DNA from 3 places in the Microbulbifer sp. TB1203 genome. Region 2 is predicted to be linked to each of the others. Evidence: predicted binding sites of a transcription regulator. Region 2 holds the regulator's gene; each other region holds the start of a gene.
The links. Region 2 encodes LexA, which represses DNA repair genes until DNA is damaged. Its sites were predicted from a motif close to ACTGTNTNTANANACAGT; they were not measured.

Region 1 (9,696 bases), 640 kb from region 2:
CGTCGAGGCGGCCACCACCGCGGCATACTGTACGCGGGTGGCGCGGCGCTCGGAGCGCCTGGAGGGCGCCGGCAGGCGTGCCATCACGCGCTCGCAGAAGCCGTCGTCGTCCACATAGGGCTCGCTGAACTGCAGCTGCTGGCCCAGCCAGGTATCGAAATCCGGCTCGCCGCCCGCGCTGTTCCAGCTGTCTGTTCCGTCGCGATTGTTCAAACCGTTATCCACTGACTACCTCCTCGCGCCATGCCTGCAGCAGAGTCTGCAATTTGGCCCGCGCGCGATTGACGTGGGATTTTACCGTGCCCAGCGGCAACTTCATAATACTGGCCGCCTCCTCGTGGGAAAAGCCGCGCTGCATACACAGGTGCACCGCCTGGCGCTGGGCTTCGCTGAGCTCCTCCATGGCCGAGTTGAGATCCCGCGCCATGCCCAGCTGCTGGGCCTCCTCGACGCTCTCCTCCTGCTGTGCGCGATCCACCGCCTCCTGATCCACTTCCGGGGACTTCTTGCGCCGGTAGCTCATGACGAGATTGTAGGCGATACGGTACAGCCAGGTGCTGAAACGCGCATCCCCACGGAATGCCGGCAGGGCCTTGTAGGCTTTGATAAAAGCCTCCTGGGCCATATCGTCGGCCAGGGCCTGGTCGCCATCGCACAGCTGGCGGAGCGAGAAACGCAGCTGTGACTGATAGCGACGCACCAGGTGGGCGTAGGCCCGCTGGTCCCCGTCTTCGACGACGCGCCGGATCAAATCCTCGTCATTGAGGTCCATATACCGCTGTCCTTACGCCTGCTTGTTATCCAGTTTCCAGTTGACAAAGCGGGCGAGACCGATAAACAGCGGTATCAGGCCGAGACTACCGACCTCCACGCCAGAGGATATGCTCAGCCAGATGAATATCGCCAGGCCGACGGCGATCAGTGTGAATCCGCGGTCCTTCATATTGCGGGGGGACTCGCCTTCCATGGCATCCAACAGCTCCGGCGGGATATCGCGGCCTTCGGCCACCATGCGGTTGATGTTGTCCATCAGCAGCTGCTTCTTGCGGTAGCTGTTGCGGGTCACCAACCACACGATCAGTATCGGCGTACCGAACACCGCCAGAATCGCGATGATGGGAATCAACACGGCTATGTCTCCATCAAAGGGGAAATCGTCGCGATGGCCGCGAGGCCGATCGAAATCGCCAGGGATACCGATACTGATATTCTTCGGCACACTGTCCATGGCCTCTTCCACGACCAGGCCCTTCTCGTCGAGGATGCCCTTTTCCTCCAGCTGCTTGTAGATGCGCCGGGTCAGTTCGCCGCCGAACTCTTCGCCCAGGTCCAACTGGACATCGGTGCGCTTGCCCTGCCCGTCCCGGGTCTTGATCACCAGGGTGCCGTCATCCTCGCGCAGTATGCGCACCTCCTTCTCCTCCGGGGTCTCCGGCGCTTTCTCTGCTGCCGGCGGCTGCGGTGGTTCCGGCATGGTTTCGTCCTGCGCCGGGGTCTCTTGGGCCCAGCTGGCGGAGAGGCTCATCGCCGCCAGCAGGGCCATCAGCCAGCGGGCGCCGGCCCGCTGTGGGTGAAGGTTTCTCGCTCTCATTTTTTCGTGCTCTCGATAATGCTTCTGTTCCAAACTACGGTGCGGTCAACTGCGCTCCGGAAAACCGGACCGGGTTGCCCCCCGAGGACTCTTCGGCGAGCCGCACCGGGAAACGGGGGTAACTGCGCTCTTCACGCTCCTTCTCCCGGCACTCCGCCAGCTTGCGCGAAAAGGCTGCGTCGATCTTTTCGGAAAGCTGTTGCTGCACCTCCGCCAGGGGGACCGCCAACTCCGCGGCCTCCGCCTGCAAGCCCCCCAGCAACAGGGCCAGGGCGGCGTAAAATTGTACCTTTTTCATAGTTCCTGCGGTTAACATGGTCGCCTCCAGGTAGAATTTCCTTGTACATCCTAGAGACGATACCGGCGCAGCATCTGGATGCAGCGCGAGAAAATAAAGGAGCCGCAATGACAGAGCCCGCAGACGTACTGACTTTCTGGTTCGGCCAGGCGCAGCTCGACGCCGTCCCCAGCGCCGGGTACCGCCGGCGGTGGTTTTCCGGCGACAGCAGTTTCGACAGCCAGATAGAGGAGGATTTCGGCGCGCAGGTGGAGGCCGCCCTGGCCGGGGATCTGGCCCGCTGGCGCCAGAGCCTGGAGGGGGAGCTGGCCCTGGTGCTGCTGTGCGACCAGTTCACCCGCAACATCTACCGCGGCACCACCCGGGCCTACGCCGGCGATCCCCTGGCCCGTGACGTCGCCCTGGCGGTGATCGAACGCGGCGACGAGCGCAAGCTGGGCCTCTACCAGCGCGCCTTCCTCGGTATGCCCCTGGAGCACGGGGAGACCCCGGAGATGCAGGCGCAATCGGTGGCTTACTTCGACAGGCTGCGCCGCGACTACCTGAACGGCGCGGAGGCCGCCGCCCAGGCGGAGAACTTCTACCAGTATGCCCTCGCCCACCGCGAGGTCATCGAGGAATTCGGCCGCTATCCCCACCGCAACGCGGCACTGGGGCGGGAATCCACCCCGGCGGAGCAGAAATGGCTGGAAAAAGGGGGAGGTTTCTGATGGATTGGCTCTCCTGGATGTCCCTGGCCGGAATCTGCGCCCTGGGCGCCATGTCCCCTGGTCCCAGCCTGTTGATCGTACTGCGCAGCGCCGCCTCCGGGTCCCGCCAGGGTTTCGCCTGCGCCCTGGCCCACGGCGCCGCTATCGCCGTTTACGCCGGCCTCACCGCTTTTGGCCTGGCGGTGCTGATCACCCGCTCGCCGATGTTGTTTACCGCCCTGCAGTGGGCCGGCGCGGCCATGTTGATCTATTTGGGTTGGAAGGCCCTGCGTGCACCGGCGCCGAATCCCGCAGCGGCCGGCACTCCCATTCCGCACCAGTCAACGGGCCGCTCCGCGCTACAGGGGTTCGCAGTTGCCTTCTTCAACCCCAAGGTAGCCGTGTTCTTTACCGCCCTGTTCAGCCAGTTCGTGACGGAACAGCAGGCGCTCACCACCAAGCTGGGAATGGCCGCAATGGCGGCGGGCATCGACGCCGGCTGGTACTGCCTGATCACTTTGGCAGTCCTCGCCGGACGCAATCGTAACTGGGTCGGCAACTCGCTCGGGCACCGCCTGCAGCAGCTGTTCGGTGTCCTGCTGTTGGGGCTGGCGGCGCGGCTGGTGCTGACACTCTAGTTTTCAGAAATTGGAAAAGCGGCAAGGGAAGTGGGAAGTCGTGTTACAACAGACAGATAAAAAGAAGGCCCGCGCTGCGGGCCTAAACATCTTACTGCGGGGTCGTGGCGGACCACCCGTTTGGGGGGGAGGCAGCCCGCCACTGAGCCTATTATGGCAGCTGCAGCCTCTTTACGCGGACCGCTCAACGCACGCCCCGCTCCACTTGTCGCACCGCCGATAAATTTTACTTTCCGGTTGACACTGAACACTTACACATATACTGTACATTTATACAGACAAACAAAACGCGTTAACAAATTCTTAAAAATACTGGAGGCGCAGAATGGCCGTAGTAGCTGTGTGGAAATGCGATAGAGACGGAGCAATGTTCGACAACAAAAAAGATGCGGAAGAACACGATAAGATGCTGGAACTGGCCGCCAATATTACCTCGTTGATCGAGCGTCATATCGACGGTATCTCCGAACAGGCCGGCGAAGAAATCGGTCTGCTGCTGGCCAAGCGCAGGGACGACCTCGCCAAAGCCTGCAAGGGCAAACCGGAAGTGCTGCTGGAATCCGACGGAAGGGAAAGCAACGGAAGGGAAAGCAACGGAAGGGAAAGCAACGGAAGGGAATCCGAACAGCAGAATGAAACCAGCGAAGACCAGGTTACTCCCCTGGCCGCCAATCAATAGATTTTCACGATTCCATCCCTGTATCTGCCCGGCTTATGCCGGGCTTTTTTGTACAAGGTTCATTGCCGCAATCGGACTTTTCGGGTAATCCCTACACCGATCGCGGCCACCGGCCGCTCCTACAGGTTTTTCACTGCGAGCCCTATATCGATGGCGGCCAGAACCAGTATCACCACCCAACTGAGCCCGGTACCCCAGAAACGTCCCGGGTGGTAACCACCGCCGCTGGCGGTAAAGCCAAAGGCGTGCACCAGGCGCGCCAGCACAAAGACGCCGCCAAAAATATGCAGCCAGAATGCGGAAAGCCCACCCAGCTCCGCAATCAGCATCAGTATCAATGCCAAGGGGATATATTCAACGGCGTTGGCGTGGGCGCGCATACGGACTTCATTATCGGGGTCCCCGCCAGTGCCGAGGCCCACCTTGCCACTGTGGCGGAACTGCACTACGCGAAATGCCAGGGCGATCACCAGAATTCCGCAAAGGCCGGCGTAGAGGGCTGTGATATTGGCCATTTATATTCTCCTGTTAAAGGGCTTGTGTCGTAGGGTGCGCCGTGCGCACCGGAGTCGTTACCAGCGTTGCAATGGTGCGCACGGCGCACCCCAAGATCACAATTGAGAGGGTACTCTTAAATCAAAACTTGTAACCGAAGTCGTGCCCCTGCCGCGGCTTCAGGTAGCGGTCGCGCAGGCGGGTGGAGCGGTTGACCAGCGACTGGAGTTTACCGTCGATCAGCACCTCTTCCGCATAGCTGGTAACTTCCAGGGGATCGCCGCTCCACACCACGATATCTGCCACCGCCCCCGGTTCGATGGTACCGCCCTCGATACCGAACACCTCCGCCACATTGGCGCTGATGGACTTGAGCGCGTCCTCGTAGGGCAGACCATTGGCCACCGCGTTGCCCGCGGACTGGCGGGACAGATAGACATTGTGGGTGGAGGCGTAGTCCGGGCCTCTGATCAGCACAGTCACGCCCGCGCGCTTCATCTGTGCCGCGTTGTCCAGCCGCGCGCCCAGGCTCTCGAAAGAGATGGGCAGATTGTTCTGCGCGTCGACAATTACCGGCACCCCGGCCTCCGCCAACTGGTCGGCGACCATCCAGCCCTCGGCCCCACCGAGTACCACCAGCTTCAGACCGAATTCCCCGGCCAACTGGATGGCCTGCAGTATATCGCTGGCCCGGTTGACGGTGACCACCAGCGGCTGCTCTCCTCCGAGCAACGGCTGCAACGCCTCCAGATCGGCGAGGGAATGGTTCAACTCCCGCCATTCGCCGCGGCGGATCGCATCCCGGTTGGCCCGGTACTCCCGCGCCTCCTCCAGGGCATTTTTCACCTTGGCGTAGGCGCTGGCGCGGCTGCCACCGGCAAGTTGTCCGCCGGCCTCACCCAGGTAGGCCCTCTGCCCCAGGTCGGTGGCCACCACGCTGTCGAAACCGCCGTCCAGCCTGATCGCAAAACTGCGCCCGGCGAAAACCCGCTGGGGGTTGCCGGCAGTGTCGCCCCACAGCTGGATACCCGGTAGCACCAGCGCACGGGTGACGCCGCCGGCGCGGTTGAAGGGGATCAGAGTGGATTTGGGGTTGTAGGCGGGCAGAGGGTCGAAGGCGCTGCCGATGCTCTCGCCGGTCACCGCGTAGTCGTTGGTGGCGCTGGCGGCACCGATCTCGGTGAGTCCCAGTTCCGATACCGGCGCGATCACTCCCGGGGTCACCACTTTGCCGGCGGCATCGATCACCCGGTCGGCACCGTCGCCCAGGGACGGGCCCACCGCTTCCACGCGGCCGTCGCGGACCAGGATATCCGCCTGCTCGAAACTGCCGGCATCGGACAGGGTGTGCACCTTGCCGCCTTTGATCAACAGAGTTTCCGCCTGCGCAAGGGGCATGACCAGGCCCAGGAACAGAGTGCAGATGGCCGCTTTGTGTTTCGCTATCTTTTTCACAGCCGCTCTCCCTCCGCCTCCAGGATTCCCAGCTCGAAATCGCTGTGGGGCTGGCGCGCCTTATCCGCGCGGTCGTACATCAGTTCGCCGTCGATAAACACCATTTCCGCCTTGGTGTAAACGCTGAAGGGGTTGCCGGACCAGAGCACCACATCCGCCATCTTGCCCTTCTCCAGGCTGCCGGTCCGCTCGTCGATGCCCAGGGCCTTGGCGGGGTTGAGGGTCATCCACACCACCGCATCCCCGGGGCCGATATCGAAACCGGCGCGTTGCCCCGCGGTCATGGCCTTGGCCACCTCCTGGTTGAGGCGCTGGATGCCCACGGCGGAATCCGAGTGGATCATCGCGCAGGCCTCGGCCTGGTCGACGATGGCGATATTGGCCTCGGTCATATCGAAGGCCTCGTGCTTAAAGCCCCACCAGTCGGCCCACATGGCCGCGCAGACGTTGTTCTCCGCCAGCAGGTCCGCCACCTTGTAGGCCTCCACCGCGTGGTGGAAGGTGGAGATCTGGAAACCGAACTCCCTGGCGATATCCATCATGATCGCCATCTCCTCGCCGCGGTAGCAGTGGTTGTGCACGAGGATGTCGCCGTTGAGCACACCGGCCAGGGTCTCCAGTTCGAGGTCGCGCTCCGGCTTGTCACCACCGTTTTTCTCGTAGCCGTCCCACGCTTTTCTGTAGTCGGCCGCGGCGATCCACGCCTTGCGGTAGCCGGCCACATTACCCATACGGGTGGAGGGCGCAGTGCCCTTGCCGCCATAGACCCGCTTGGGGTTTTCGCCGCAGGCCATCTTCAGGCCGTAGGGAGCGCCGGGGAACTTCATGTCCTGTACCCGGCGGCCCGGCACGTTTTTCAGGGTCACACCGCGGCCCCCGAACAGGTTGGCGGAACCGGGCAGTATCTGCAGGGTGGTCACGCCGCCGGCCAGGGCCAGGGCGAATTGCGGATCCTGGGTCCACACCGAGTGCTCCGCCCACACCTCCGCGGTGTTCGGCGAGGTCATTTCGTTGCCATCCTCGGAGGACTCGATGGCCGGCGCGGGGTAGTCCCCCAGGTGGGAGTGCACGTCGATAATACCCGGGGTCACCCATTTGCCGCTGCCGTTCACCAGCAACGCCCCCTCGGGCGCTTTCAGCCCCTCACCTATCTCTGCGATTGCGCCGTCCTGCAGCAGCAGGTCAGTATTTTCCAGTTGCTCGCCGGTACCAGTGAGCAGAGTAGCCCCGACGATCAGCACCGGACGGGATTGAGTGACGGAGTAGGTGGAGGGAAAGGCCTGCTGACGGGCGAAATCCGCGGATTCGCCGCCTTTTTTGTCCCCCCCGCACCCGCCCAGAAACATTGCGGCGCACAGAGCGGCTGCAATGCAACAAGAGTGCAACTGCATAACAATCATCCAATTTATTGATATTGTGCGCACATGCTAACAGGAAGTACTTTTGCCGCCATTACCAAAACTGCCAACCTGTCCCTATTTACGATGAGCTGTATTTGCGCGGGGAAGACGCCCTCCGGCGCATGTCACCATCGGCAGGTGTCGCGCCCTCTTCCCTCTCCGCCAGTTGCGCAAAAAATGACTCCAGTTCGCCGAGATAGCCCAGTGCCGCCAGCAGTTGCACCAGCGCCGCCAGATTGCAGCCTCGCCCACTCTCGAACCGCTTCAAAGTGCTGAGGCCTACGCCGGAACTCTCAGCCAGTGCCTCCTGGGAAATATTGCGGACCAGGCGCAGTCGACGGAAGCGTTCCCCAAGGCGAGCCAGGACCTGCTGCTGTTCTGTAGCGTTCATCGGAGCCATAGGCATTTTTTCCGGTGAAAAGAAAATTATAGCTCTTTTATGAACCATTGTTCTCTAGACATTTTCCGATCAGCGTGATGCAATCCTTGCGAACCGCATATCCAGGATGGATCGATGGCGAACAATAAAATCCATATCGCTTCCACAAAAACCATCGCGGAATCCCCTCCCCCCTCACGGGATTCCCTGGAAATCTACCAGGCCCTGCGCAAGAGCGAGGAGCGCTACCGGGAACTGGTCGAGCACGCCAATTCCATTATCATCCGCTGGGACCAGAACGGCGTCATCACTTTCTTCAATGAGTACGCGCAGCAGTTTTTCGGCTACACCGAAGACGAGATCATCGGCCGCCACGTGGTGGGCACCATCGTTCCCGCCAGTGAAAGCACCGGCCGCGATCTGCGCCCACTGATGGAGCACATCTGCAACCACCCGGAAGAGCACCGCTACAACGTCAATGAAAATGTCACCAAGAGTGGCAGGCGGGTATGGGTAGCCTGGACCAATAAGATACTGACCGATGACAGGGGCGAGGCCATTGGCGTGCTGAGCATCGGCAGCGATATCACCAAGCAGCGCCTGCTGGAGGAAGAGCTGCGCCAGGCGCAAAAAATGCAGGCCATCGGTGAACTGGCCGGCGGCATCGCCCACGATTTCAACAATATGATTCACGGGATCAGCGGCTACGCGGAAGTGATCCACCAGATCACCGGCGACTCCCGCATCGCCGAATACGCCAACAACATTCTCACTACTGCCCACCACGCCGCGGAACTGACCAAACAGCTGCTGACTTTTGCCCGCAAAGGCTCCTACCAACTGACCGAATGCAACACCCACGAAATTATCCGCGATGTCTGCGCCATGCTGGAGCGCACCATCGACCGGCGCATTTACATCGAGCAACAGCTGGATGCCAGCCGGCCCCATGTCATGGGCGATCCGGCACAGCTGAAAAGCGCTCTGCTCAACCTCGGGATCAATGCCAAGGATGCCATGCCCGAGGGCGGCTCCCTGCGCTTCTCCACCTGCAACGTGTCGGTGAGTGAAGAGATCACCATTTCCGATTTCGAAATCGCTCCGGGTCAGTATCTGCTGATCAACGTCAGCGACAGCGGTACCGGCATGTCGGCGGAAATACGCCGGCGCATCTTCGAGCCGTTCTTCACCACCAAGGAAAGCGGCCGCGGTGCCGGCCTGGGCCTTGCGGCGGTCTACGGCACCACCCATCTGCACAAAGGCGCAATCCGCTGCCGCAGCAGCGAGGGCCAGGGCAGCAGCTTCGATCTCTACCTGCCCATTATCAAGGACGCCGCCAAGCAGTCGCGAACAGGCGCGGCAGAATCGCCCAGGGAGCGGAAAATTCGCATCATGCTGGTGGATGACGAAGCCATAGTGCGCAGCTATTCGAAAACCCTGTTCGAAATGCACGGCCACAGGGTGGAGACTTTTGCCTCTGCGGAAGAGGCGATCAGCCACTACCGGCAACACTACCGCGAAATCGACCTGGTGCTGCTGGATATGATCATGCCGAAAATGGATGGCGAGCAGCTGTTCGCTTTTCTCAAGCGCATCAACCCGGAGATTCGCGCGATCCTCGCCACCGGCTACAGTGTGGAAAGCAAGGTGCAGGAGATTCTTGCCGACGGCATTCTCGACTGTATCCAGAAACCCTTTACCTACGAGCAGCTGCAGCAGAAAATTGAAAAGCTGGTGGCGGAGGGAGTTTTGGCAGAGCCGTAGGGGCGCACCGTTTTAAAGCTGGTGTAGATATCCCGCCCGCGGTGCGCACAGCGCACCCTACGAAACGGCTAGCTGACGATGGCGTGCGGCAGGTAGCGGCTCATATCCTGGGTGATCGGGCTTCTGTCTTCGCGCATCGACATTCCCGCCGCCTCGTCGTCCACCAGCCAGCTGCCGATCAGAGTGTGGTTGCCACCGAACTGCGGCAGCGGGTGCAGGGCTTGGTAGATATAGCCCTCCTCGCCGTAGGGCCCATCGGAAACGGGAGCGACTTCGGCGCCGCGAACGATCGAGATATTGGCTCCCTC
Region 2 (9,696 bases):
GAGATAGACCATCAGGCCGCCGAAGAAATTGGCCAGCAGGTCCTTGGCCGCAAAGCCCACTGCCAGGCCGCCGATGCCGCCGAAGGCGAGCACGCCACTGACGCTGTAGCCGAGAAACTGCATGATCACTATCACCGCAGTGATCATGATGGAGGCGCGCACCAGCTTGCCCACCGCGCGCACAGTAGTGGCGTCCATGGGTTTGCTGATAAAGCGCGGGTCGCGCAGGTTGTACTCCACGTTGCGCGAGAAGCGCAGTGCAAACCAGGTGAATACCAGGATCAGGCCGATTTCCCGCAGCGGCGTGGCCACGGAAAAGATCTCTGCCCCGGTGGCGACCCCGGCCCGACTCGCGGCCAGGGTCAGGCCCAATAGCCACACCAGCACCATGCCGGGCGGGTTCAGCGCGCCCACGAGCGCGTCGTCCCAGGGATTGACCGTTTTTTCCGCGCGCCGGGCAAGGCGCTGCACGAAACCCGCCAGGAGCCAGGCGCTCAGCGCCGTGGCCAGGACAATAAGGAAAATCGCCACGATCCACAGGCGGTTGTCGCCGATCCAGGACAGCAGCATTGCTTTTATCGATTCCACTTACCTCTACCCCCGATAAATAAATTCCAATCCGTATTTTCGAAACCCATCTTGCCACGCAGGATATCCTGCAACCAGAAACGGGAGAAGCCCACCGGCCGCTCATCCACCCGGGCGAAGCGGATATGCGCCGGCATCACCGCATCCAGTTCGCCTGCGCGTGGGGACTGGTTGATCGCGATACCAATCCACTGGCTACGAAGCGGGCCAGAGCACCGGCGCGAGCACCGCCACCGCGATTCCGAGCAGCAAGGTCAGGGGGGTACCCACGCGCACGAAGTCGGCGAAGCGGTAGCCGCCGGGTTCGTACACCAACAGGTTTCCGTGATGGCCGATCGGAGTGAGAAACGCGACCACCGCGCCCATGGCCACACTGAAGACCATCGCGGGCGCCGAGATGTCGAGGAGCGCGGCCATGCCGAGCGCAATCGGTCCCAACAGGATAATCGTCGCGGCGTCGGACAGTATCTGCGTGAAGACCGATGCCGTCAGGAACAGGGCCAGCAACACCCACACCGTCGGCCAACTGCTCACCAGGCCCGACAGGCCGCCGGCGAAAAGTGCCGCGGTGCCGGTCTGCTCCATGGCGAGGCCGAGCGGGATCGCCCCGGCGATGAAGACGAAGATACGGACCTCCACCGCGCCGTAGGCTTGCTTCAACGTCAGGCATCCCGTGGCCACCATCGCCGCCGCGCCCGCCATAAAGGCGATGGTCACCGGCAGCAGCCCCGTTGTCGCGGCGATGACGCTCGCTGCCGTAATCGATACGGCAAGCCAACCCCTGCGGAGCTCGCGATCGCGCGCGGAGAACGGCAATAGCAACAGGAACGAGGGGCTGGCAGCCAGCCGGCTGAGCGCCCGCTGATCGCCCCACAGGACGAGCAGATCCCCACCCTTCAGTTGCACCTCCGACAACTCCTTGCGCAGGAAGCCGCGCTTGCGCCAAAGGCCGACGACAACCACGCCGTAGGAGGAGAGAAAGTCGACGCTGCGGATGCTGCGCCCGACCAGCTCTGAATCGGGCCCCACAACCGCCTGCACGAGACGTTCGCTGCCGAACAGACCCTTGCGCTTCTCGTCCGGAATGACCTCGCCATACTGCACGACGGGATACAGCGCGAGTCCATGCTGCTTCTCGAGCCGCGCAAGTTCGTCGGGGCTCGCGCGCACCAGCAACAGATCGCCTGGGGCAATCTGCTTGCGGCTCCAGGGACGTCTGCGCGATCGCCCGTTGCGCAGCCAGTCGACGACCTGAAAGCGCTCCTCGTGCTCATCGCGGAAGGCCCGCATGGTCTTGCCACTATGCGGCGAGTCCTCCAGAACAACTATTTCGGTGTAATAGTGCTCCAGTCTGAAACGGTCCTCTTCGGCGGTCGCGCCTTCACGGGTCGGCAGCAGCCAGCGGCCGAACAGAAGGATGTAGGTGGTCCCGATCAGCGTCAGTACGATTCCGATCGGCGCGATATCGAATATCCCGATGTCGTGCCGCCCGCCGCGCTCGAGGAGATCGCGCGCCACGAGAAAGGCCGGCGCAGCGATCACCGTAATGGTGGTTCCGAGCGATGCCGCGAAGGCCATCGGCATCATCAGCCGCGAGACCGGGATCTTCTTCGAGCGATTGAGTCCGAGGATGATCGGCAGCATCATCGCCGTGATCATCAGGTGATGACTGAAAGCCGACATCAGCGCGACCGATGGCATGATCACGAGCGTCGCCCGCGATACGTTCTCCCCGGACCACCGGCCGATCCAGCCGCCCAGCCTCTCCGTCAGGCCGGTGTGACTCAGGCCGCCGGAGAGCACAAACATGGACGCCAGCAATATCGCGGGTTCGCTCGAGAATCCGGACAGCGCCTCCGCGGGGGAGAGCAGTCCGGTAGCCGCCAGCGCGACGACGATAAAGACGCCAGTGAGATCGAGACGGATCCATTCCGTCACGAGCAGTACGAGCGCGGCGGCGAGAATGATCAGGAAGAGGAGTTGTTGCTGATCCATCGAGCCTCGGCCTTCATTGATGCCGCGCGAGGGTTTTCCACCGCGATCCGGGTGAAGCGGATAGCCCTATTCCATGCTCGAAGCCAGCCAGCTGCGTGTTTTCTGCCAGCGCTCGCTGGCCTCCAGCTCCGCCCAGGATTTTATCGCGGGTCTGCCGCGCATACGTTGCAGTCGGTCACTGGACTCGCGCACCGGTGAGAAACCGTCCAGGGCTTCGAGTATCTCCAGCGCGCCGGCGCGGTTGTTGCAGACCACACCCATGTCGCAGCCGGCGTCCAGGGCCGCGCGTATCCTGGCCCCGTAGCCACCGGCGGCACCGGCTCCCTCCATGGACAGGTCGTCGCTGAAGATGACTCCATCGAAGCCCAGTTGGCCGCGCAGCACCTGCTGCAGCCAGTAGCGGGAAAAGCCCACCGGCTGGCTGTCCACCTGCACGAAGCGGATATGGGCGGGCATGATCGCGTCCAGCTCCCCCGCGCCGATGCACTCGATAAAGGGCAGTGCATCCGAGGCCATTACCTCCTGTAGTGAGCGCTCGTCCTCCGGCAGTTCCTCGTGGCTGTCCTCGAGCACGTGGCCATGGCCGGGGAAGTGCTTGCCGGTGGTGGCCATACCGGCCTCGTGCATGCCGCGCATAAACGGCCGCACCCGCGCCGCCAACCTGGCCGGATCCGCGCAGAAGCTGCGATCGCCAACGATGCGGCAATGGTGGTCATCCGCGTCCAGCACCGGGGCGAAGCTGAAGTCCAGGCCCACCGCCAGCAGCTCCGACGCCAGCAACCAGCCCACATCCTCAAGCCGTTTCGCGTCGGCGCGGGCGGCCAGCGCCTGCATCGAGGGAAGCACGGTAAACTCCCCCTTGAATCGCTGTACCCGGCCGCCCTCCTGGTCCACCGCCAACAGCAGCTCCGAACGCTCCGATCGGATATCGGCCACCAGCGCCTCGATCTGCACCCGGTCGCGGAAGTTGCGCGCAAAAAAGATGAGCCCGCCCACCAGCGGATGCCGCAGCAGCCTGCGGTCCTCCGCAGTCAGCTCCTGGCCTTCAATATCGATCATTACCGGGCCGATCATGGGAACTCCTCTTCTCAATGCGGAATGCGGAATGATGAATGCGGAATACGCGGGCCTGCTTCGTGCCACGGAACCGCCACCGGCCGCGACCGAGCTCCACGGGCAACCCGAACAACTACGTCTCGCATCGGATATCCTTCATTCCGCATTGATGGGACACATCCCTGTGCCCCACCCGCTTCGTGGGCAGCCTTCGGCTGTCCAAATTTGTCCGCATTCCGCATTCCGCATTCCGCATTCATCATTCCGCATTCACCTTAAGTATCGCCGCCGCCGCGGGCACCAGCCGGTCCAGGGTTTCCGGAAGGCTGCTCTGGGCGCCGAAATCTTCTCTCAGGATAGCCTCGATGGCGTCAAAGCTCGACAGAGTGAATACAGTGGCGCCCAACATGAAGTAGAGGCGCCAGTAGAAGGTCACCGGGTCCAGGTGCGGCAGCGCCCTCTCCAGCAGGCCGGCGAAGCGGCTGTAGCTGTCGCCGTAGCGGGAGACGATAAAGCGGCGCAGGTGCCCTTGGGATTGGCTATAGGCCAGCCCCAGCAGCCGCATAAAGCGCTGGGGATCGCGCCCCTCTGCCGCCAGGCTGCCGAGCCCCACCCGGTAGAGACTCTCCAGCAGCTCTTCCACCGTCAGCCGCTGGCCCGCCGCCTCACGGCGATCCAGTTCGCCGGCGAGACTGGCGGTAAAAGGCGTCAGAAAGCGCTCGAACACTGCCTGGATCAGTTCTTTTTTTGATCCAAAGTGGTAATTTACTGCGGCGAGGTTGACCCCGGCTGTGCTGGTGATGGTACGCAGGGAGGTTTCGGTGAAGCCGCGCTCGGCAAAGAGCACCTCAGCGGCGTCCAATATCCGGCCGACCGTATCCGTCTGGCTCATAGGAATTCGAACCAACAATTAAAACAGTTGTTTAGTGAAAAGGCAGATTAGCATATTCCGCGCCAGCAGGCGGTGTTGAACCGGTGGCGCGGACATTAAATTGAAGGGAAGAATCGAGGAGAAGGGTTGCCATGACTCATAAACGACCGGAAATTGGCAGTTGGTTCGAGAATATCGACGGCGGCCTGCTGTTCGAAGTGGTCGCGGTGGACGATACCATCGAAGTCCAATACGCCGACGGCACCCTGGATGAGTTCGACTGGGAACAGTGGCGGGAGATGTCGCTGGTCACGGCGGCAGAGCCGGAGGATGCCAACGCGGCCTTCGGCCTGACTGTGGACGACCAGTCACCGAATGCGCGGGGCTTCAGCGTGCCGGAGGATACCAACCCTCTCGACCACGTTGAGGGAGAACCTTTCGAGGGGACGGACGAGTCGTCCTGAGGCCCCTTGCCAAGAGAATGAAAACTGGAGGTTCGTATCACGCCTCCCGCCCCCTGATGTAATCGATAATGATCTCCGCCGCCTCCTCTACAGTATCCACCATGCTGAATAAATCCAGGTCCGAGGCGTCAATGCAGCCGCTCTCCAGCACCGTATCCATCAACCAGCCGTGCAATCCAGCCCAATAGCGCTTGCCCACCAGCACGATGGGAAAGCGCTGCACCTTCTGCGTCTGCACCAGGGTCAGCGCTTCGAACAGTTCGTCCAGGGTGCCGTAGCCCCCGGGCATACCCACAAAACCCACCGCGTGTTTGACGAACATAAACTTGCGCACAAAGAAGTAGCGGAAGTTGAGGCTGATGTCCTGGTAGGGATTGGCCGCCTGCTCGAAAGGCAGTTCTATGTTGAGGCCGATGGAGACGCCGCGCTGGGGCAAGGCACCGCGATTGCAGGCCTCCATGATCCCCGGGCCGCCACCGGTCATCACCGGTATACCTTCGGCGGCCAGCAACTCCCCCAGTCTGACTCCCTGCTGATATTCCGGAGTATCCTCTGTAAAGCGCGCACTGCCGAATACTGTCACGGAACCGGTGAGCGCAATCAGTCGTTCAATTCCATCCACCAGCTCGGACTGTATCCGCAGTACCCGCCAGGCTTCCGGCATTTTTGCGTCCAGCATTTTCTTTCCTTTTATTTGTCGCGTATCTCTTTCAACCAGCCATTTTCTCCCCTCCTCTACTTATAGCAGCTTAATAGCGACAATGGCGTTGCCGGCCGCCCACCGGCACAAAGATTGCGCAGGAGGCAAATCTGTATATAATCCCAGCAACTGTATATAAATACAGAACAACCTCAGGTGACCCTATGACCAATCTCACTGCACGCCAGGCCCAGGTACTTGAACTGATCAAGTCCTATCTGGAGGACACCGGCTATCCGCCCACGCGCGCGGAGATCGCCCAGGAACTGGGCTTTCGATCCCCCAACGCCGCGGAAGAACACTTGAAGGCACTTGCGCGCAAAGGCGCGATCGAGATGGTGGCGGGTGCCTCGCGGGGAATCCGCATTCCCGATTATCAACCGGGCCTGCCGATTGTAGGGCGTGTAGCCGCCGGCAACCCGATCCTCGCCGAGGAGAACATCGAGGATTACTGCGACCTTCCGGCAGATTTCTTTCACCCACCGGCGGACTACCTGCTGCGGGTGCACGGCATGAGCATGCGCGACGCCGGCATACTGGATGGCGACCTGCTTGCGGTACAGCGCACAGATCAAGTGCGCAATGGCCAGATAGTGGTGGCGCGGATCGAAGATGAAGTCACCGTCAAGCGCTTCCGCCGCAAAGGCAACCAGGCCACTGTGCAGCTATTGCCGGAAAACGAGGATTTCGAAGTGATTCAAGTGGATATGCGGGACAAGCGTTTTGCCATTGAAGGACTGGCGGTGGGAGTGATCAGGCAGAGCCCCTGATCAATTAACAATGACCAGGCTGGAGTAATCCCAATTGAACATTGGTAACTGGTCATTGATCAATGAACCGTGTGATTTACCGGGGTCCCCTCTTCGTCTTCATCGAAATAACCCGACTCCATATCGTCGATATTCTGTACAGCTTCTATGCCGGCCTCCAGCATGGCCCGGGCAATGGCGATTTTGTGTTCGCGTATGAAATCCAGACTCTCACTGGAGAAATGGATACGCACCAGCGGGTCCTCCCGGTGGCCGGCACGGCGCAGCGCCACATCGCCATTGGCCAGTTCAACAATTTCAAAAGTCTCGGAGGACATACCCTTCTCCCGCTACATCAATTTGTGTGCAGGGTAACATACAGAGGCCGGAAGCCAGAAATCGGACTTAAAAACTGCCCGCTCCTACCACTCTTCCATATGCGCGCGCTGGCGCCGCACCAACTCCACTAGCGCGGCACGCCATGCTTGCAAACGCTCTTCGCTGAGAGCCGGAATTTCGGCAGCGGACAGGTTTTGCAACGGAATCAAGTTATCCTCCCCGCGATTTCCTTCGCTCTTCCCGCCGGAGAACTTCCACAGCTGCAACCACGCGGCCTGCAGTTGCGACAGCCAGCTGTCAGGGTCCCCGAGCAGCTCCAGCAGTTCAGCGGCCTCCGCACAGGCCGTACCGCGGGCTGCGGCCCGCTCCTTGAGTTCAGACGCGGATTCCGGTTCGCAACCCAGTTGCAACTGAAACGCCAGCTCGCAGAGAAAGGCGCGGTAGGCGCGCCACAGCTGCACCACTGCTCCCTCCTGCACCGCCACCTGCCGCAACGCGGGCCCGGTCTCTCCATCCAGGAGCAGTTGGCTTTTACGCAGAGCGGACGCCACCGCGCCGGTGTAAGGATTGCTCATCTGCCCGCGGCCGCTTTCTTGTGTGCCGGCTTGCGCGTGGTACCACTGCTTCCGGACTCAATCTGCCACTTGCCGTCTCGATAAAAGGCGCGCCAGCCGGTGGCCTTTCCCTCTTCCTCGGACTGTACATACTGCTCTTGGGTCTTGCGGCTGAAGCGCACCACCGTATCCCGCCCCTTGTCGTCCTCGGTGGGCGCCGAAAACAGGAAGCTGTACTTGGGATCGATCTCGCTTTTGTGCGGCAACAGCTCTTTCACCAGTGGCGCGCGGGTCTCGCGGTTCTTCGGGAACTGGCTTGCGGCGAGGAACAAGCCCGAGGCGCCGTCGCGCAGGATATAGTGGTCGTCCACTTTCTGGCAGGGCAGCTCGGGCATGGGCACCGGATCCATTTTCGGTGGCGCCGGCTGGCCGTTCTTGAGCAGTTTACGGGTGTTCTTGCACTCTTCGCTGGTGCAGCCGAAGTACTTGCCGAAACGACCGGACTTCAGCTGCATATCGCTGCCACACTTGTCGCACTCGATCAGCGGCCCGTCGTAGCCCTTGATCTTGAAAGTGCCCTTCTCCACCTCGTAGCCGTTGCAATCCGGGTTGTTGCCGCAGATATGCAGCTTGCGCTGCTCATCCAGCAGGTAGCTGTCCATGGCGGTGCCGCACTTGGAACAGCGGCGCTTGTCGCGCAACTGGCGGGATTCTGCTTCTTCATCCTTGTCCGCGTCCACGGCCTCTTCGCCGGGCACCAGGTTCATGGTGTTGGTGCAGCGCTCCTTGGGTGGCAACCCGTAACCGGAGCAGCCGAGGAAAACGCCGGTGGAGCCGGTGCGGATCTGCATATGCCGGCCGCACTTGCTGCACTCGATATCGGTGTCCGTGGGCGCGTTGCGGCGCATGCCGTCCTCGGCGGCCTGGGCTTTTTCCAGGCGCGCGGAGAAGTCCTTGTAGAATTCGTCGAGCAGCTCTTTCCAGCCCTTGTCCCCCCCCGCCACCGCGTCCAGGGATTCCTCCAGGTTGGCAGTAAAACCGTAATCCATCAGGTTCTTGAAACTCTCGCTCAGGCGGTCGGTGACGATATCCCCCATTTTTTCCGCGTAGAAGCGCCTGTTTTCCAAGCGGACGTAGCCGCGGTCCTGGATAGTGGAAATGATTGAGGCGTAAGTGGAGGGACGGCCGATACCGCGCTTTTCCAGCTCTTTCACCAATGCCGCCTCGCTGTAACGCGCCGGCGGTTTGGTGAAATGCTGTTTCGGATCCAGTTTTTTCAGCGAGAGTTTCTCTCCCACTTTCACGTCCGGCAACAGTAGGTCTTCGTCTTTTTTGCTGACCGGCGGCGCCACCTTTAAAAAGCCGTCGAAACGGATCACGCGCCCGCGGGCGCGCAGCTCGAAGTCGCCGGCGGTAACCACCACCGAGGTGGACGTGAACTGCGCCGGGGTCATCTGGCAGGCCACGAACTGCTGCCAGATCAGGTTGTACAGGCGCTCGGCGTCGCGCTCTACGCCGGAGAGCATGTTCGGCTGCACACGCACATCCGAGGGGCGGATCGCCTCGTGGGCCTCCTGGGCACCTTCCTTGCTGCTGTAGCTGTTGGGGTTTTCCGGCAGGTATTTATCGCCGTAGCTCTCGCCGATAAATTCGCGTACCGATTCAACCGCCTCCGCACTCAGATTGGTGGAGTCGGTTCGCATATAGGTAATATGCCCGGCCTCGTACAGGCGTTGCGCCAGCATCATGGTTTTCTTGACGCTGAAGCCCAGGCGATTGCTCGCCGCCTGCTGTAAGGTGGAAGTGATAAACGGTGCCGAAGGTTTGGAACTGGTGGGCTTGTCGTCCCGCGCGGTAACCTTGAACTCGCTCGACCGCAGGGCCTTGACCGCGGCGCTGGCCTGTTCCTCGTTGACCGGGCGAAAGGCTTCGCCGGCCTGCTTTTTTACTTCCAGGCGCAGCGGATCTGCCTTGGCAGTTTCGGTATCCGCGGCGAGAGTCCAGTACTCCTCGGGAATAAAGGCGCGAATCTCCCGCTCCCGCTCGACCACCAGGCGCACCGCCACCGACTGCACCCGCCCGGCGGACAGGCCGCGGGCCACTTTTTCCCACAGCAGTGGCGAGACCATGTAACCGACGATGCGATCGAGGAAGCGGCGCGCCTGCTGGGCGTTGACCCGGTTGATATTGAGTGGGCCCGGGTCCTTGAAAGCTTCCTGGATCGCGGACTTGGTGATCTCGTTGAACACCACCCGGCGGTAGCGGCCCTCGTCGCCGCCGATGGACTCGCGCAGGTGCCAGGCGATCGCCTCTCCCTCGCGGTCCAAATCCGTGGCCAGATAGATATGGTCGGCATTGGCGGCCAGCTTGCGCAGTTCGC
Region 3 (9,696 bases), 1.2 Mb from region 2:
TCGTAGAACCTGCGCGGCTGCAGCCGGGGCAGCATGCTCATCTGCGCTCGGGATTCCACCTGGAAGACGCCGACGGTGTCGGCCTGGCAGAGCATTTCGTAGACTTCGGGATCTTCGCGGGGAATATCCTGCAGCCTGAGTTTGGGGCCGTAGAGGGCGATATAGCTCAGGGATTTGCGCAGGGCGGTGAGCATGCCCAGGGCGAGGATATCCACCTTCATCAGTTTCAGGTCTTCGATATCCTCTTTGTCCCACTGCACGATGGTGCGGTCTTCCATGGCGGCATTTTCGATGGGCACCAGGGTGTGCAGCGGCTGTTCGGTAATCACGAAGCCGCCCACATGTTGGGACAGGTGACGGGGGAAGCCGTAAATCTGTTGCAGCAGTTTCGGCAGCATTTTGCCCGCGGTGCTATCGGGGTCTATACCGGCTTTTTGTATCTGCTGTGGAAAGTCTTCCAGTTTGTCCCACCAAGCGCGCTCCGCTTGCAGCCGCTCGATGGTGGCGGCGCCGATGCCCAGGGCTTTGCCGATATCCCGCAGGGCGCTCTTGAAGCGGTAGCTGATCTTGGTGGCGGCGAGGCCGGCGCGGTGGCGGCCGTATTTTCCGTAGACGTACTGGATCACCTCTTCGCGCCTTTCGTGCTCGAAGTCCACATCGATATCCGGCGGTTCGTTGCGCTCGCGGGAGATAAAGCGCTCGAACAGCAGCTCGATCTTTTCCGGGTCCACCTCGGTGATAAACAGGCAGTAGCAGACCACGGAGTTGGCGGCGGAGCCGCGGCCCTGGTGGAGGATATGCTGATTGCGGGCGTACTGGACTATATCGTAGATGGTGAGAAAGTAATGTTCGTAGTGGAGTTCGGTGATGATTCCGAGCTCTTTTTCTATCTGTTTGGCGATTTTCTCCGGGGTGCCTCCCGGCCAGCGTTTTGCGGCGCCTTCCAGTACCAGTTCGCGCAGATAATCGCTGGCATTTTTTCCAGCGGGCAGAACTTCGGAAGGGTACTGATAGCACAGTTCGCCGAGATTGAAATGACAGCAGTCGGCGATGGCGAGGGTGCTCTCTATGGCCCCCCTGGGATAGAGGGCTGCGATATCGCTCAGTGGGCGCAGGTAGCGCTCGGCATTTTGTTCCAGCCGGTAGCCCAGCTGTTCCAGGGTGCAGTTGTGGTAATTCGCATTGAGTACATCCTGGAGGGGTTTGCGGCTGCGGCAGTGCATCAGCACTGCGTTGGTGGCTACCAGTGGCAGTTGTTCCTGTTGTGCAAACTGCATCAGGTCCAGGATTTTCTGGTTCTGGTGGCCGCCCAGTGGGTTGTTGAGGGCGATATAGAGCCGGTTGGCAAAATGCCGCTTTAGCTCTTCGGGGATAAATAGCGCTTTTCCTCCCTGTGGAATCCAGATAGCGATAGTTTCCCGACACAGGTCCAGCAGGTCCTGCAAGTGGGTTTGGTATTGCCCTTTCTCCGCGCGCAGGCGGGAGGTGGATATCAGCTGGCAGAGTTCACTGTAGGCGGATTTGTTGGGGGCCAGCAGGACCAGTTGCCCGCCTTCCTGCAGGCGAAAGAAGCTGCCACAGATTAGCTTGAGTGGTGTTTCTGGATCCCGGCATTCGCCGGGATGACGAGAGCGATGGGAATTGATTGTTTCCAGTTCCTTGTAGGCGCGCACTATGCCGGAGAGGGAACATTCGTCGGTAATGGCCAGGGCGCTGTAGCCCAGCCTGTGGGCGGTTTGCACCAGCTCCTGTGGATGGGAGGCGCCCTGGAGAAAGGAGAAATTGCTTTGGCAGAAGAGTTCGGCGTACTGCATTGGGTTTGCCTTTCGTCATGCCGACGCAGGAATGACGAGGTGGGGTTAGACTATTTCCGGGTAAAGATCTCGCCAGTGTGGATTGAATTTTTCGATCAGGTTTAGTTTCCAGGCTCGCTTCCAATTCTTGATGGACTTTTCTCTACTGATAGCGTTTTCCATGGTGCTGTGGAGTTCGTACCAGACGAGGGTTTTTACTCTGTACTTTTTGGTAAACCCTTCTATAAAGTCATTCTTGTGCTGCCAGACCCTCTGTACAAGGTTTGAAGTGACACCTGTGTAAAGGGTGCCGTTGCGTTTGCTTGCAAGGATGTAGACACAGGGTTGTCTGGCCATGTTTTTCCCCTGTCGATTCGTCATACCGGCGCAGGAACGTCATGCCGGACTTGATCCGGTACCGGTATCCAGTTCGTTGCTCGGTGGTATTTCTGGATTCCGGCCTGCGCCGGAATGACGAGGGGGGGGTCAGGCGTAGAGACCATGCAGATACCAATCCTCCGAAGTCAGATCCTGAAACACCCAGTAAAGACTCCCTTCCTCCCCCCGCGCAATGTAGTAATCCCGGGCGTGGCGGTTGTGTTGCCACCAGTAGCCGTCGATACGTTCGGGGCCCTGGAGCAGTTTGAGTTCGCCGCGGTGGAAGAGCTTGTGGCCGCGGTTTTGCAGTCTGTCCGGTCGGGGCAGCAGCCAGGTTGGCCTGGGGGCGCTGACCGGGTGCAGGCTTTGGCCTTTCCGGCTGGCGCGGCTCTTTACCACCAGGGTGTCGGCGCTCTGCCAGGCCTGTTCCGGCAGGTGGCTCTCTTTCAGGGTGACGCCGGACAGGGCCTGGTGCCCCAGGCGGGCGCGGAGCTTGTCCAGCAATTGGTGGCTGCGCTGAAGTTTGCTGTTTTCTCCAAACAGGTCGTCGTCCGCATCGTCCTGGCTGAGCGGGGATAGCTGGTCGCAGGTGAGGTTCAGGGCCTGTACCGGATGTTCCAGTTTGAGCCTTTCCAGTTGCAGTTTGGTGAGTGCGATCAATCGCTGCGGGTCCAGCATGGGACGGGAGGTCTCCACGCTGAACACCTTGCAGCCGAGGCGGCCGAAATCCAGTTTCCAGCGCAATTGCTGGCTGTAGAGCTGTCGGCGCTGCAGCTGCCGGCAGAGTTCGCGCACCAGGCGGCCGGCGGGAAACAGCAGCTGCTCGCTGTTGTCCAGCGGGCTGGGGAAGAAGAGTTCACTGTGGAATTCCGGGGGCGGCTGGTAGCTGGGCACAGGGTCGTGGCGGCTGCCGTTGAGGCGGGCCAGGTAGTCGATAAAGTCGCGGCCGAAGCGGCTGCCCACTTCGGACAGGGGGATGGCCAGCAGTTGGCTGACGCGCTTGATGCCGCAGGCGTAGAGTTTGGCAATGGTCTTGTTGCTGCAGTGGAGTAGTTTGCTGGGGGCAAAGCTGATCCACTGGCGCCATTGCTGCGGGCTGGGTGGCGACCGGGTTTCCTTCAGCCACTGGCGGTGTTCCGGCAACTGGCTGAGCAGGCGCGCGGCGCTGGGGCTGTGGCCCAGGCCCATAAAGGTGCTGATGCGCATCTGGCGCAGCTCGCGGCGCAGTTGTTGCAACAGTGGTTGCAGGCCGCCGCTGGCCTTGAGGCTGCCGGCCAGTTCCAGGTAGAGGCAGGCGAAGCCGCCGTCGCCGGACTCGATGGATTCCGCCGGCTGGGGGGAGACCACAGGGGTAAAGCTGTAGCCCCACTGGGCCAGTTCGCGCAGCAGCTGTTCCTCCCGCTGGATATCCCGCTGCAGCAGGTCCAGGTCCGCGCAAAGGGCGCAGGCGGTGGCGATGGTGAGGCCGCATTCCACGCCGCGTTCGGCGGCGGGGGCGTTGGCGTCCACGATCAATTGGCCTTCGATAACCGCCCGGGGGCCCGCCTTGGAGGTGTGGCGCTGGGCACGGGTAAGGGCTTCCAGGGGGAGTTTGGGGAATTGGATGCAGAGCCAGAGCATGTGCTTATTCCTACCTTTGTTTGCAGGGCGGGCCTCCGGCCCGCAAGCCGAGCTGGAGCTCGGCGCGCCCAGGGGGGCGGAGCTGGAGCTCCGCGGTCCCGGGGATCGTCAATGTAATGGGCGGTCGCGCCGGGTCAGGTCGGGGTTGCGGGCCAGGTGCAGTTTCTGGCCGGACTGGCCGCCGAGTTGTTTGAGCAGTTGCAGCGCCAGCTGATCGCCGTCTCCACTCAGCTGCAGACGCAGGGCGGCGGGGGAGGGGCTGGCGGCGGAGGTGCCGGGGCGGAAGTGGAAATGCAGCGCCTCGCCCTCGCGGGCGGCGACTTGCAGGCGGCGCAGGTCCTTGTCCGCCGGAGTCCCCCGGCCCTGCCAGTTGAGTAGGGCGCCGCAGCAGCCGGATTGCAGGGACTGCTCGACGGCCCAGAGTTCATCCCTGTGTCCGTGGGGATGCAGGATCAGCAGTTTTTCCAACTGGACTCCGGCCCTGGCCAGGGCCGGGGCGTAGGGGATATAGGGCGGGTTGACCAGGATTACCATCTCTTCCCGTTGGGTGATCTCCGCCAGTGCCGGCAGCAGCAGGGAGATTTCGCCGATGCCGGATCGGTCCACCAGCAGCTCGGTGGTGGCGCCGCGGGGCCAGCCGCGCCCGGCGAGCAGCGCGTCCAGGGCGCTGTAGCCGGTGGCGATGCCCGGCCGGCGGCGCCTGTGTTCATTGGCGGCCTGCCAGATATCCGGCCGGGCCAGCAGCTGCTGCAGGCGCTGTTGTCTCGATTCCGTGGTTAAGCGGTTGTTTTGCAAGAAGTTTTCGGCACGGTTCACGGTTTCTGCCCTCGCTTTCTGCGCGCATTTGTTGCCCAGTGGGATTGGGTCTGTATATGTGTACAGTATTTACTGGTAATTTATACAGTAGTCGATGGGGGCCGGCAAGAGGGCTGGCACGGGATTGGCACTTTTTTGCACAGCGCAAACCGGCTATGATTCGGCCTCGTTGTCGGTCGAGACAACAAGACCAAAAGAGCTGACCAGCAGAATCAACAGCAACTAGGGGGCGGAGTGAGCATCAAGTCCGATAAGTGGATTCGTCGTATGGCCGAGCAGCAGGGCATGATCGAGCCGTTCGAGCCGGGGCAGGTGCGACACAACGGCAACGGTGACCGGCTGATCTCCTACGGTACCTCCAGCTACGGTTACGACGTGCGCTGCGCCAGCGAATTCAAGATCTTCACCAATGTGCACTCCGCCACCGTGGACCCCAAAACCTTTGACGAAAACAGCTTTGTCGATGTGGAAGGGGATTCCTGCATTATTCCCCCCAACTCCTTCGCCCTGGCGCGCACCGTGGAGTACTTCCGTATTCCGCGCTCGGTGCTGACCATCTGCCTGGGTAAATCCACCTATGCCCGTTGCGGCATTATCGTGAATGTCACGCCGCTGGAACCGGAGTGGGAAGGCCACGTCACACTGGAATTCTCCAATACCACCAACCTGCCGGCGAAGATCTACGCCCACGAGGGCGTGGCGCAGATGCTGTTCTTCGAGTCCGACGAGGTCTGCGACGTGTCCTACGCGGACCGCGGCGGCAAATACCAGGGCCAGCGCGGTGTAACCCTGCCGCGCGCCTGATCGAAAGCCCGTCGCCCGTGAGCGACTTTCCCGCACAAACCGACGTGTTGGTGATCGGCGCCGGCGCCGCCGGGCTGATGTGCGCCTCGGTGGCCGGTCGGCGCGGCCGCAGCGTGCTGGTGCTGGACCACGCCAACAAGGTGGGCAAGAAAATCCTGATGTCCGGCGGCGGGCGCTGCAATTTCACCAACCTGTATACGGCGCCGGAAAATTTCTACAGCCGCAACCCGCACTTCTGCAAATCGGCCCTGGCCCGCTACACCCAGTGGGACTTTATCGCCCTGGTGGAAAAACACGGAATCGCCTACCACGAGAAAACCCTGGGTCAGCTGTTCTGCGACAATAAATCCAGGGATATCGTCGATCTCCTGCTGAGCGAGTGTCGAGAATCCCGGGTGCAGATTCGCACCCGTTGCAGTATTTTCTCCATCGAGCCGCGGGAAAAAGGTTTTTGCGTGCGCACCAGCTTGGGAGAGGTGCACAGCGAATCCCTGGTAATCGCCACCGGCGGCCTGTCGATCCCCACCATGGGGGCCACCGGGTTCGGCTATGAGGTGGCGCGCCAGTTCGACCTCAAACTTATCGACACCCGACCGGCGCTGGTGCCCTTTACCCTGCACAGGCGCCAACTGGAGCAGCAGGGGGAGCTGCCCGGCAGCGCAGTGGCGGTCACTGCCAGCTGCGATGCGGGCAGTTTTAACGAGCAGTTGCTGTTTACCCACCGGGGACTGAGTGGCCCTGCGATATTGCAGATTTCCAGCCACTGGCGCGAGGGGCGGGCAGTGGACTTCGATCTGACGCCGGGCCGGGATCTGGCACAGTGGTTGGGGGAGCAGCGGGCGGAAAGGCCGAATACCCACCTGCACAATGCGCTGGCGGAGCTGTGGAGCAAAAAGCTGGTGCAGTATTTTCTCCAGCAACGGAAAATTACCAGCCTGCCATTAAAACAGTACACACAGGCGGAACTGAAGGATATCGGCGAACAGCTGCAGCACTGGCAACTGGTACCCGCGGGCACCGAGGGCTACCGCACTGCGGAAGTCACCCTGGGCGGTGTGGACACCGATGAGATATCCTCGCGTACCATGGAGTGCAAAAAGCAGCCGGGACTCTATTTTATCGGCGAGGTGCTGGACGTGACCGGATGGCTGGGTGGATACAATTTTCAATGGGCCTGGGCGTCGGGCCACGCGGCGGGGGAGGTCGCCTGACGGCTATGGGAGATATACTGCCTTTCAAGCGCAAAACTGCCTGGCAGAAACACAAGGGCAGCAGCCTGTGTCGCGATGGTTTTCACAAGTGGCAGGTGGTCACCGAGAAAAAGTTTGATGTGAAGCAGGGCAAACTGGTGACCGAATACCGCTGCCAGCGCTGCGGCAAGACAAAAATCAAGCTACTGTAGAGGCTGAGAGAGTGGGGGACTCCGAAAACGGATTCCCCCGGCCTTTTACCGGTAAACGCGGCGGCCATATCGATCATAGTAAAAGTGTCTTTTCCTCTCGTAGTCATAGATCCAGCCGGCACCCGCCCCGAGTGCAGCCCCGGCCACTGTACCTCCCACACGGCCACCACTGATCAGGGCCCCGGTTACCGCACCAATACCTGCGCCGGTGGCCACCCGACGCTCGGTGGGATTCATATTGGCACAGCCAAGACTTCCCAGGGCGGCGATAAGCAGGAAGGTAAGACCCAGACGTTTGAGGAGTTGAATACTCATAAGCACCTCTGTTACTGCGAGTAGACCTGAGCCAGTGTATGGTGGGGTAGATCGAACAACCAATGGAAAATACAGTGACCTTCGAAAAACAGGACCTGCTGGATATCGCGCGCATGCCCATGCCCTTCGGCAAATATGCAGAGCGGCCGCTGATCGACTTGCCGGAGGCCTACCTGCTGTGGTTTGCGAACAAGGGTTTTCCCGAGGGTCGGCTGGGCCGATTGATGGCGCTGGCCCTGGAAGTCAAAATCGAGGGACTGGAGGGGCTGATCAAGCCACTGAAAGAGGGTTGATTCCTTGGAAACAGCCGTGACGACGCTAAACTAGTAATGCCCGGGTAGGGGGAAGTAAATAATAAGCGGTCCGTAACGAGACTGGACATAGCCGTAAATAGACCCACAGCGGGTGGCCACTGGTCTGGAAGGATTTCAGCGAGTGAAACAGCGGTGAGTTCCAGTCATATTGAAACAAGCGGTCGAAACAACGTCGGCCGCTTTTGCTGTGTGCTTTCCGCACTTGCCAGTAAGAAAGGCCTGGGCGGGCCAGCTGCCGGTGGCCGTTTGCTCAACAACCTCATCGGTAAACGTTTCACAAACGGCCCCCGGCATCGGGCCCTTCGCATCTGGCGCTGGCGTTCTTTCCCGTGCCCCGAGGAGCGAGCAGTTTCTGTATGACTTTTTTCACAAACCTGTTCATACCAACTTACGCAATAAACAACATGATTGTTATTCGATTTCTGTAGGAGCGGCCGCTGGCCGCGATCGGGACTTCCAGTCACTCCGACTATCGATTGATCGCGGCCAGCGGCGTCGAGTCCTGGGATGCAAATTCCATAAAAAACCCGGCGAATGCCGGGTTTTTTGCGGGGCGCCGTTGACTTAGCGCTGGTTCAGCGGCATGTAGTCGCGCTGGGTATAGCCGGTGTACAGCTGGCGCGGGCGGCCGATCTTGTAGGGGTTGGAGATCATCTCGTCCCAGTGGGCAATCCAGCCGGCGGTGCGGCCGGTGGCGAAAATCACGGTGAACATATCGGTGGGAATGCCGATGGCCTTCATGATGATGCCGGAGTAGAAGTCCACGTTGGGGTAGAGTTTCTTCTCCACAAAGTATTCGTCTTCCAGGGCGATCTTTTCCAGCTTCTTGGCGATCTTCAACAGGGGATCGTTTTCCACACCCATGGCCCCCAGGACTTCGTCGCAGATGCCCTGCATCACACGGGAGCGCGGGTCGAAGTTCTTGTACACGCGGTGGCCGAAGCCCATCAGGCGGAAGGGGTCGTCCTTGTCCTTGGCGCGCTTGACGAACTCGTCGATGCGGCTCTCGTCGCCGATCTCCTGCAGCATGTCCAGTACCGCTTCGTTGGCGCCGCCGTGCGCCGGTCCCCAGAGAGCGGCGATGCCGGAGGAGATGCAGGCAAAGGGGTTGGCGCCGGAGGAGCCGGCCAGGCGTACGGTGGAGGTGGAGGCATTCTGCTCGTGATCGGCGTGCAGCAGGAAGATGATATCCATCGCCTTGGCCACCACCGGGTCAATCTTGCTGGCCTCGCAGGGGTTGCCGAACATCATATGCAGGAAGTTTTCCGAATAGCTCAGGCTGTTGTCCGGATACATGAACGGCTGGCCCTTGGAGTGCTTGTAGCACATGGCGGCCAGGGTGGGCATCTTGGCAATCAGGCGGTCGGCGGAAATCTTGCGGTGCTCGGGGTCGGTGATGTCGAGGGAGTCGTGGTAGAAGGAGGCGAGAGCGCCGACTACGCCGCACATCATCGCCATCGGATGGGCATCGTAGCGGAAGCCCTTGAAGAAGTTCACCAGGGACTCGTGCACCATGGTGTGGTTCATGATGCTGCTGACGTACTCCTTCTTCTGTTCGGCGTTGGGGAGCTCGCCGTGCATCAGCAGGTAGCAGGTCTCCAGGTAGTCGGAGCTCTGCGCCAACTGCTCGATGGGGTAGCCGCGGTGCAGCAGTACACCCTTGGCGCCGTCGATATAGGTGATCTTGGACTCGCAGGCTGCGGTGGACACAAAGCCCGGGTCGTAGGTAAACAAGCCCTTGCCGGTCAGGCTGCTGACATCGACAACGTCGGGGCCGACGGTGCCGGAGAGGACGGGCATCTCGATGGTGCCGTCGATACCGTCGACCGTAAGTTGCGCTTTTTTATCGGACATTGCGGACTCCTAAAACTGTTCTTTATACCGGCTTCGGGGAGAGATTGGAGCGGCCCCTGGCCGCGATCGATCCCACTTGCAGCCCGTATCCATCCGGCCTCTGCCGTTTATCCAGGGCTCGTCTTTGGGTCTCCAAAGGGCCCTAGCGGGCTTTCGAGCGGGGCCAAACTTAAGTGGCGCGTCACAAATTGTCAAACCAAACCGGGTGGATGGCCAGTCCCGTAGCGGCAGGATATTCGGTTCCTGGCCTACGTTGCAGAGCTTTTCCCTGGCTGGCGGGGGGATTGTTCTCGGAAATTTCGCCGGCCTGGCGCGCCCCTCTTCCTGCGGCCAAGGTGGTAAACCGCCGGTAAGCGGCGCAGTCTCGTTGTGTTTTGGGGATCGAATGCCTATAATCCGC

Region 1: a site for LexA is predicted at 3,478-3,495, ahead of PP263_RS03950 (YebG family protein). Genes of this name have one in related genera too.
Region 3: a site for LexA is predicted at 4,657-4,674, ahead of imuA (translesion DNA synthesis-associated protein ImuA). Genes of this name have one in related genera too.

The regions. Positions count from the first base shown of each region.
Region 1 is NZ_CP116899.1:907,647-917,342, reverse strand. It holds gene PP263_RS03980 (hypothetical protein) at 1-225, opposite strand, end outside; gene PP263_RS03975 (sigma-70 family RNA polymerase sigma factor) at 218-772, opposite strand; gene PP263_RS03970 (DUF6249 domain-containing protein) at 785-1,591, opposite strand; gene PP263_RS03965 (hypothetical protein) at 1,626-1,889, opposite strand; gene PP263_RS03960 (DUF924 family protein) at 1,997-2,599, shown strand; gene PP263_RS03955 (LysE family translocator) at 2,599-3,216, shown strand; gene PP263_RS03950 (YebG family protein) at 3,542-3,895, shown strand; gene PP263_RS03945 (MAPEG family protein) at 4,015-4,410, opposite strand; gene PP263_RS03940 (amidohydrolase family protein) at 4,532-5,845, opposite strand; gene PP263_RS03935 (amidohydrolase) at 5,842-7,191, opposite strand; gene PP263_RS03930 (helix-turn-helix transcriptional regulator) at 7,325-7,645, opposite strand; gene PP263_RS03925 (PAS domain S-box protein) at 7,760-9,388, shown strand; gene PP263_RS03920 (glutathionylspermidine synthase family protein) at 9,457-9,696, opposite strand, start outside.
Region 2 is NZ_CP116899.1:1,552,218-1,561,913, forward strand. It holds gene PP263_RS06570 (mechanosensitive ion channel family protein) at 1-588, opposite strand, end outside; gene PP263_RS06575 (glycoside hydrolase family 3 N-terminal domain-containing protein) at 576-728, opposite strand; gene PP263_RS06580 (SLC13 family permease) at 784-2,583, opposite strand; gene nagZ (beta-N-acetylhexosaminidase) at 2,650-3,657, opposite strand; gene PP263_RS06590 (TetR/AcrR family transcriptional regulator) at 3,899-4,531, opposite strand; gene PP263_RS06595 (DUF6763 family protein) at 4,663-4,974, shown strand; gene PP263_RS06600 (TIGR00730 family Rossman fold protein) at 5,012-5,653, opposite strand; gene lexA (transcriptional repressor LexA) at 5,839-6,444, shown strand; gene PP263_RS06610 (hypothetical protein) at 6,504-6,761, opposite strand; gene PP263_RS06615 (DUF6586 family protein) at 6,846-7,337, opposite strand; gene topA (type I DNA topoisomerase) at 7,334-9,696, opposite strand, start outside.
Region 3 is NZ_CP116899.1:343,315-353,010, forward strand. It holds gene PP263_RS01410 (error-prone DNA polymerase) at 1-1,814, opposite strand, end outside; gene PP263_RS01415 (GIY-YIG nuclease family protein) at 1,860-2,150, opposite strand; gene PP263_RS01420 (DNA polymerase Y family protein) at 2,280-3,791, opposite strand; gene imuA (translesion DNA synthesis-associated protein ImuA) at 3,900-4,607, opposite strand; gene dcd (dCTP deaminase) at 4,842-5,411, shown strand; gene PP263_RS01435 (NAD(P)/FAD-dependent oxidoreductase) at 5,429-6,622, shown strand; gene PP263_RS01440 (hypothetical protein) at 6,628-6,813, shown strand; gene PP263_RS01445 (hypothetical protein) at 6,859-7,128, opposite strand; gene PP263_RS01450 (DUF3820 family protein) at 7,203-7,421, shown strand; gene gltA (citrate synthase) at 8,007-9,296, opposite strand.